DNA from 2 places in the Kitasatospora sp. NPDC032150 genome. Region 1 is predicted to be linked to the other one. Evidence: predicted binding sites of a transcription regulator. Region 1 holds the regulator's gene; the other holds the start of a gene.
What was found. Region 1 encodes HspR, which represses chaperone genes until heat shock. Its sites were predicted from a motif close to TTGAGNNNNNNNNNCTCAA; they were not measured.
Positions count from the first base shown of each region.

Region 2: the regulator HspR is predicted to act here: its motif matches at 1,125-1,143, upstream of lon (endopeptidase La).

Region 1 covers NZ_JBVIMH010000021.1:65,598-69,005, reverse strand. Annotated here, with positions in the region: gene grpE (nucleotide exchange factor GrpE) at 1-236, shown strand, start outside; gene dnaJ (molecular chaperone DnaJ) at 348-1,496, shown strand; gene ACZ5ON_RS23730 (heat shock protein transcriptional repressor HspR) at 1,501-2,037, shown strand; gene ACZ5ON_RS23725 (helix-turn-helix domain-containing protein) at 2,280-3,257, shown strand; gene ACZ5ON_RS23720 (hypothetical protein) at 3,289-3,408, opposite strand, start outside.
Region 2 covers NZ_JBVIMH010000008.1:104,277-107,684, forward strand. Annotated here, with positions in the region: gene lon (endopeptidase La) at 1-1,102, opposite strand, end outside; gene ACZ5ON_RS12315 (rhomboid-like protein) at 1,361-2,074, opposite strand; gene ACZ5ON_RS12320 (response regulator transcription factor) at 2,694-3,408, shown strand, end outside.

The sequences.
Region 1 (3,408 bases):
AGGGCGAGCCCTTCGACCCGACCATGCACGAGGCGCTGATGCACAGCTACTCCTCGGACGTCACCGAGGACACCTGCGTGCAGATCCTCCAGCCCGGCTACCGCATCGGCGAGCGGATCATCCGCCCGGCGATGGTCGCGGTGGCCGAGCCCCAGCCGGGGAGCCAGAGCACGTCCGCCCCGGAGGCCTCCGACAAGCCGGAGTCCGACAAGGGTGACGGTGCGGCCGAAAGCTGACACTCTGTGCGCTGCGGAGTCGTACGTCGTCCATCGTTGCGACGGACGGCTCCGCAGCGCCGTATCCGCGAGCATTGACCGTTATTTCTGGCCTGGGAGGTGGCGGCAGCCATGAGCACCAAGGACTACGTGGAGAAGGACTACTACAAGGTCCTCGGTGTGCCCAAGGACGCCACCGCCGCCGAGATCAAGAAGACGTACCGCAAGCTGGCCCGGGAGTTCCACCCCGACGCCAACAAGGGTGACGCCAAGGCCGAGGAGCGTTTCAAGGACATCTCCGAGGCGTACGACGTCCTCTCGGACGAGAAGCGCCGCAAGGAGTACGACGAGGCCAGGTCGCTGTTCGGCGCGGGCGGCTTCCGCGGTGGTGGGGCCGGCGGCGGCAGCTACAACTTCGACTTCGGCGACCTGTTCAGCGGCTCGCAGGGCGGCGGCGGGGGCATCGGCGACGTCTTCGGCGGGCTGTTCGGGGGCCGCGGCGGCCGGCAGGCCCAGCCGCGCCGGGGCGCCGACGTCGAGACCGAGGTGACGCTGAGCTTCGAGGAGGCCGTGGACGGCGCCACCGTCCCGCTCCGGATGACCAGCCAGGCCCCGTGCCGCAGCTGTTCCGGCACCGGTGCCAAGGCCGGCACCACGCCCAGGGTCTGCCCGACCTGTGTGGGCGCGGGCACCGTCAGCCGGGGCCAGGGCGCCTTCGCGCTCTCCGACCCCTGCCGGGACTGCAAGGGCCGCGGCATGCTGGTCGACGACCCGTGCACCGTCTGCCACGGCAGCGGCCGCGCCAGCTCCGCCCGAACCATGCAGGTCCGCATCCCCGCCGGGGTGCAGGACGCCCAGCGCATCCGGCTCAAGGGCAAGGGTGCCCAGGGCGAGCGCGGTGGCCAGCCCGGCGACCTCTATGTCACGGTCCACGTGGACTCGCACCCGGTCTTCGGCCGCAAGGGCGACAACCTCACCGTGACGGTCCCGGTCAGCTTCCCCGAGGCCGCGCTCGGCGGCACCATCGAGGTGCCGACGCTGAACGGCCCCGCCGTGAAGCTCAAGCTGCCGCCCGGCAGCGCCAACGGCCTCACCATGCGGGCCCGTGGCAAGGGTGCCACCCGCAAGGACGGCACCCGCGGCGACCTGCTGGTCACCGTGGAGGTCGTGGTCCCCAAGAACGTCACCGGCGACGCACTGAGCGCACTGGAGCACTATCGCGAGGCCACCGCCTCGGACGACCCGCGTGCCGCCCTCTTCAAGGCGGCGGAGGGAGCGTGACCAGATGAACCAGGACCAGACCGGCTCCGGCAACCCGATCGGCCCGGGCCTCGGGGAGGGGCTCCCGGGCGGTCCCCGCCCGGGCCGGGCCTCCTCGTCCCGTGCCAACCCCGCGGGTAGGACCAACTACGTGCTGACCGAGGACACCCCGGTCTACGTCATCTCGGTGGCCGCCGAGCTGTCCGGCCTGCACCCGCAGACCCTGCGTCAGTACGACCGCCTCGGCCTGGTCTGCCCCGACCGGACGGCGGGCCGCGGCCGGCGCTACTCCGCCCGCGACATCCAGCAGCTGCGCGAGGTCCAGCGCCTGTCCCAGGACGAGGGCATCAACCTGGCCGGCATCAAGCGCATCATCGAGCTGGAGAACCACGTCACCGCCCTCCAGTCCCGCATCGCCGAACTGGTCGGCTCCCTGGAGGACGCCGCCGCCACCCTCCAGCAGCGCGAGGCCGCCGTCCACGCCTCGTACCGCCGGGACCTCGTTCCGTACCAGCAGGTCCAGCAGTCGAGCGCTCTGGTGGTGTGGCGGCCGAAGCGGTAGAGATCGGCTCCTCCGCGAGCTGTTGGCGCCGCCTGCTGACGGGGTGCCAACAGCTCGCGCTCATGCGTAGAGTGCTCCCTGATAAGTCGGCTGCAACGGTCTGTCACAGGACCTGGTTCCCGGGACCTGGTTCCGGTCTGAGAACCCAACACGCGGTCGGCCTCGCCGGACGGAGCCAGAGGGATGGGAGGCCAGCAATGAGGGACCCAGGCATAGCCCAGTCCCAGGCTGATCCCCATGACGTGATTTCCCGATCCGCGAGATCCCTCTACCTTCGAGTAGTCGCTGAAGGAGGCCGGCTGAATGCGGCTGCAGAAGCCGATCCCGAGGCGAAAGCCGAGCTTCTGGAACTCGGGCTCCTGACTCCGGACAACGAAGATCCGACCGCGCTGATCGCCGCGGATCCCTCCCACATAGCAAGCCGTTTGGGCACGTACTGGCAGGAGCAGGCCCATTCGTTCCTGTCCCGGGCGGTCGCACTCCCCTCGGCCCTGCAAGAACTCACCCAGGCATACGGAGCGAGCAGCCCACCCACTGAGCAGGGCGGGCCGGTCGAATACGTCCACGGACTCGCCGAGATCAACCAGCGTCTGGAGATCCTCGTCGAGGGCGCCGCCAAAGAAGTACTGACGGCGCAGCCCGGCGGAAGTCGCCCTCAGGATCTGATCCGCAGGATCGGTGACCGCGACGTCATGCTGGTGCGCCGAGGAGTTTCCCGTCGGACGATCTATCAGCCCAGCGCACGTTACTCGGCACCGACCCGCCAATATGCCGAGCGCATGACCGATCAGGGTGCCGAGGTCAGGACCCTCGCCGAGCCGTTCACCCGGCTGATCATCGTCGACCGCGAGGTCGCCGTCATCCCGGTCCAGGGGGACTACGAACGCGCCGCGTTCGTCCACGATGCCGCAGTGGTGGCGCACCTGACAGCCACCTTCGAAGGTCTCTGGGACCGCGCAATTCCGTTTCCCGGCGCCACAGAGGTACCCCAGGAAGTGATCTCGAGGCTTCGCGCGGAAATCCTGCGGATGATGATCCAAGGCGTGGGCCACCGAGTCATCGCCAGAAGCCTCGGCATCAGCGAACGCACGCTGGCGCGGCACATAGCGGACATCCGCGAGGAGTACGAAGCGGAGACCTTGTTCCAACTGGGCTGGCGGATGGCCATGAGCTCACCACACCTGTTCAGCGCGAACGACGACCTCCTCCCGGAGGCATGACCGGCCGTTCGCCACCTTCAAGCGACGTCGGTCAGTTCCAGCCCCAGTCCTGGTCGACGGCAACCGCCTGCCCCCCGGCCACCGTTCGCGCGGAAGTCGGGTCAGCGACCACAACCGCGCGGTTCCAGCCCCAGTCGGCGAGGTACGCACT
Region 2 (3,408 bases), on a different contig from region 1:
CCCCGGGCGGGCCGACCAGCGCCAGCACCGCACCCCCACGGCGGCCGCCGACCAGGCCGAGCCCGTGGTCGGCCCGGCGCTTGCGCACGGCCAGGTACTCGACGATCCGGTCCTTCACGTCGGCCAGGCCCGCGTGGTCGGCGTCCAGCACCGCACGGGCGCCCGCGATGTCGTAGGAGTCCTCGCTGCGCTCGTTCCAGGGAAGTTCGAGGACGGTGTCCAGCCAGGTGCGGATCCAGGAGCCCTCGGGTGACTGGTCGCTGGCGCGCTCCAGCTTGTCCACCTCCTTGAGGGCGGCCTCGCGGACCTTCTCGGGAAGGTCGGCGGCCTCCACCCGGGCCCGGTAGTCGCCCTCCTCGTCGACCGCCTCCCCGTTCAGCTCGGCCAGCTCCTTGCGGACCGCCTCCAGCTGCCGGCGGAGCAGGAACTCCTTCTGCTGCTTGGCCACGCCCTCCTCGACGTCCTTGCGGATGGTGTCGTTGACCTCCTCCTCGGCGAGGTGGTCGCGCAGCAGCGTCAGCGCGTACTCCAGCCGGGCCAGCTGGTCCGCCTCCAGCAGCACCTTGAGCTTCTGCTCGGCGGTGGCGAAGGGCGCGTACCCGATGTTGTCGGCGAGCTCGCCCACGTCCTCCGTCTGGGCCACCCGGTCGACGATCTGCCAGGCCCCGCGCTTGCGCAGCCACTTCGTGGAGAGCGACTTGTACTCCTTGAGCAGCTCGGCGGCCCGGCCGGCCACCGGCAGCCCCGGGTCGGACTCGCGGAACGGGCTGGTCTCCACCCAGAGCGCGGCACCCGGGCCGGTCGTACCGGCACCGATCCGTACCCGGCGGACGGCGCGGACCAGGGCTGCCGGGTCGCCGTCGGCGAGCCGGCCGACCTGCTCGACGGTGGCCAGGGTGCCGACCGCCGCGTACGAGCCGTCCAGCCTGGGCACCAGCAGGACCTGCGGCTTCGCACCGCCCGCCGCACCCGCCCTGGCCGCCTCCACGGCGGCGCGCACCTCGGTGGCGGACAGGTCCAGCGGGACCACCATGCCCGGCAGCACCACTTCGTCGTCGAGCGGCAGTACGGGCAGGGTGAGCGAAGCGGACGTGGATGCCATGATCTCTCCCCAGTCAGCGAACTTGAGTTGACCTGACTAAGGATTGGCGGCACCGGGATGTTCCCGGCACCACGTTCGCCCTGAGCGAACGACTCGACTGCGCGGAAGCCCTCACAGCGGGACGCACCGAGCCGCACCGCTCAGAACACAGAGGAAACGGCCACCCCGCGACGGCACACGGCCCCGGTCGCGGCTCGTCGCACCGCCACGGCGCCGCCCGGCCGGCCAGGCCGGCCACGCACCCGCCCGACCGGGGACCTACGCCCGCGCCACCGCGGGTTGCTCGCACAGCTCCTCGCGCCCCTGGAACGCTTCGCTGCGCGGGCCGCCGCGCCGCAGCCATCGCCAGAGCGAGACACCGACCAGCAGGGCCGCCGGATGGCCGACGCCGGTGACCAGGTCCTGGTCGGCGAGGATGCCGTGCCCGATCACGGCGGCCGCCCCGGTCAGCGCCGCGAGCCGCCAGGGCGTCCGGAGCAGTCCGGCGAGCGCGCCGAGACTGGCCAGCACGCCGTAGCTGACGCCGATGTCGAGGCTGTCCAGCGCGTCGGAGCCGAGCCGGCCCAAGGCCACGGCGACCGCGACGACCAGCTGCGAAAGCAGGGTGGCCAGGATGTGCCCGGCGGCGAAGACGCCCGCCGCCCGCCACCCGCCGACCCGCCGTTCCAGCGGCGCCACGGTGACGGCGAAGGCCCATAGGTACGGCATCCAGACCGGTCCGGCCACCCACAGTGCGCTGAGGAAGAGGGGCAGCACCGTCCGGTGCAGCAGGTTGTGCCCGTCGGTGCTGGAGAACGCCTGGAGCCGGTACACCAGGGCCGGATCGGCGACATGGGAGAAGAGGGCGATGCCGAGCAGCACCAGCAGGTAGCCGAACGCGAAGGGATTGCGCCGGGGGGTGGGCACCAGCCATCGCACCAGGGCCGGCAGGTCGCTGACCGCCGGCCGTCCGAACCGCCGCTCACCTGCCACGCCAGCTCCCCGCCCGCACCCGACAGCACGCCCGCGCCCCCGCGGCGGCCAACGGCCCACCGGCCGGGCCGCCTGCGGCACCGCCCAGCGGCTCCGGCATCCCGCCTCCGCTCCAGGTCGTGTGGGCCGAGTGGCATTGTCGTGCCCACGTTACGTCGAGCTCCTGAGAGCCTGCTGGGAGGGACCTGTGAAGATCGCGTCAAACCGGGCCGGACACCCTCCCCACCTTGGTCCGTACCAGCCCTTTGTTTACGGACAAGTAGTCACTTCGCAATGAAGTGTGCCATCCGATCGAGGGCATACGCACCGTTACGGTCGATATTTTTGCCGGGTAAGGTATCGCCCCGTACCCAATCCCGGGCAGGTCTCCGGCCCCGGCCGACAGGCCGGTTGTATCCGGTTCACCTGCCGGGATGCTCGCAGTGTCCGTACGCTGCGATGAGAGCGGAGGGCTCGCAGACCCACACCTGCGGGCCTTTCCTTCCGGTGCCGACGGCGGACGGCATTTCGGGTGGACCGCGGGCCCGAACACGGCCCATGACGGAACAAGACGACTACGAGCGGAGCCCGCTGTCCCCACAGGCAGTCGGCCCGCAGCCCTGGGGGCGGTGGCGTGACCGTGACAGAAATTCAGCAGGAGAGCACCGGCACTGGCAGTCCGGTGACCACACAGCGACGGGTGCTCGTCGTCGAGGACGAGCCGACGATCGCCGAGTCGATCGCGGCCCGGCTCGGCGCCGAGGGCTTCAAGGTCGCCGTGGCCCACGACGGCCCCGGCGCGGTGGACGGCTTCCATACCTGGCAGCCGGACCTGGTGGTCCTCGACGTGATGCTGCCCGGCTTCGACGGCCTTGAGGTGTGCCGCCGGATCCAGGCCCAGCGCCCGGTGCCGGTCCTGATGCTGACCGCGCGGGACGACGAGACGGACCTGCTGGTCGGCCTCGGCGTCGGCGCGGACGACTACATGACCAAGCCGTTCTCGATGCGGGAACTGGCGGCCCGGGTCAACGTGCTGCTGCGCCGCGTGGAGCGGGCCCAGCAGGCGGCCAGGACGCCCGCGCTCGGCTCCCTGCGCTTCGGCGAGCTGGAGATCGACCACGTCCAGCGCCGGGTGCGACTGGGCAGCGGCGACGTCCACCTGACGCCGACCGAGTTCGACCTGCTCGCCTGCCTGGCCGCCCAGCCGCGCGCCGTGCTCACCCGCGAGCAGCTGCTGGCCGAGGTCTGGGACTGGACCGACGCCTCCGGCACCCGCACCGTCGACAGCCACGTGAAGGCACTGCGCCGCAAGATCGGCGCCAGCTGGATCCGCACGGTACACGGGGTCGGGTACG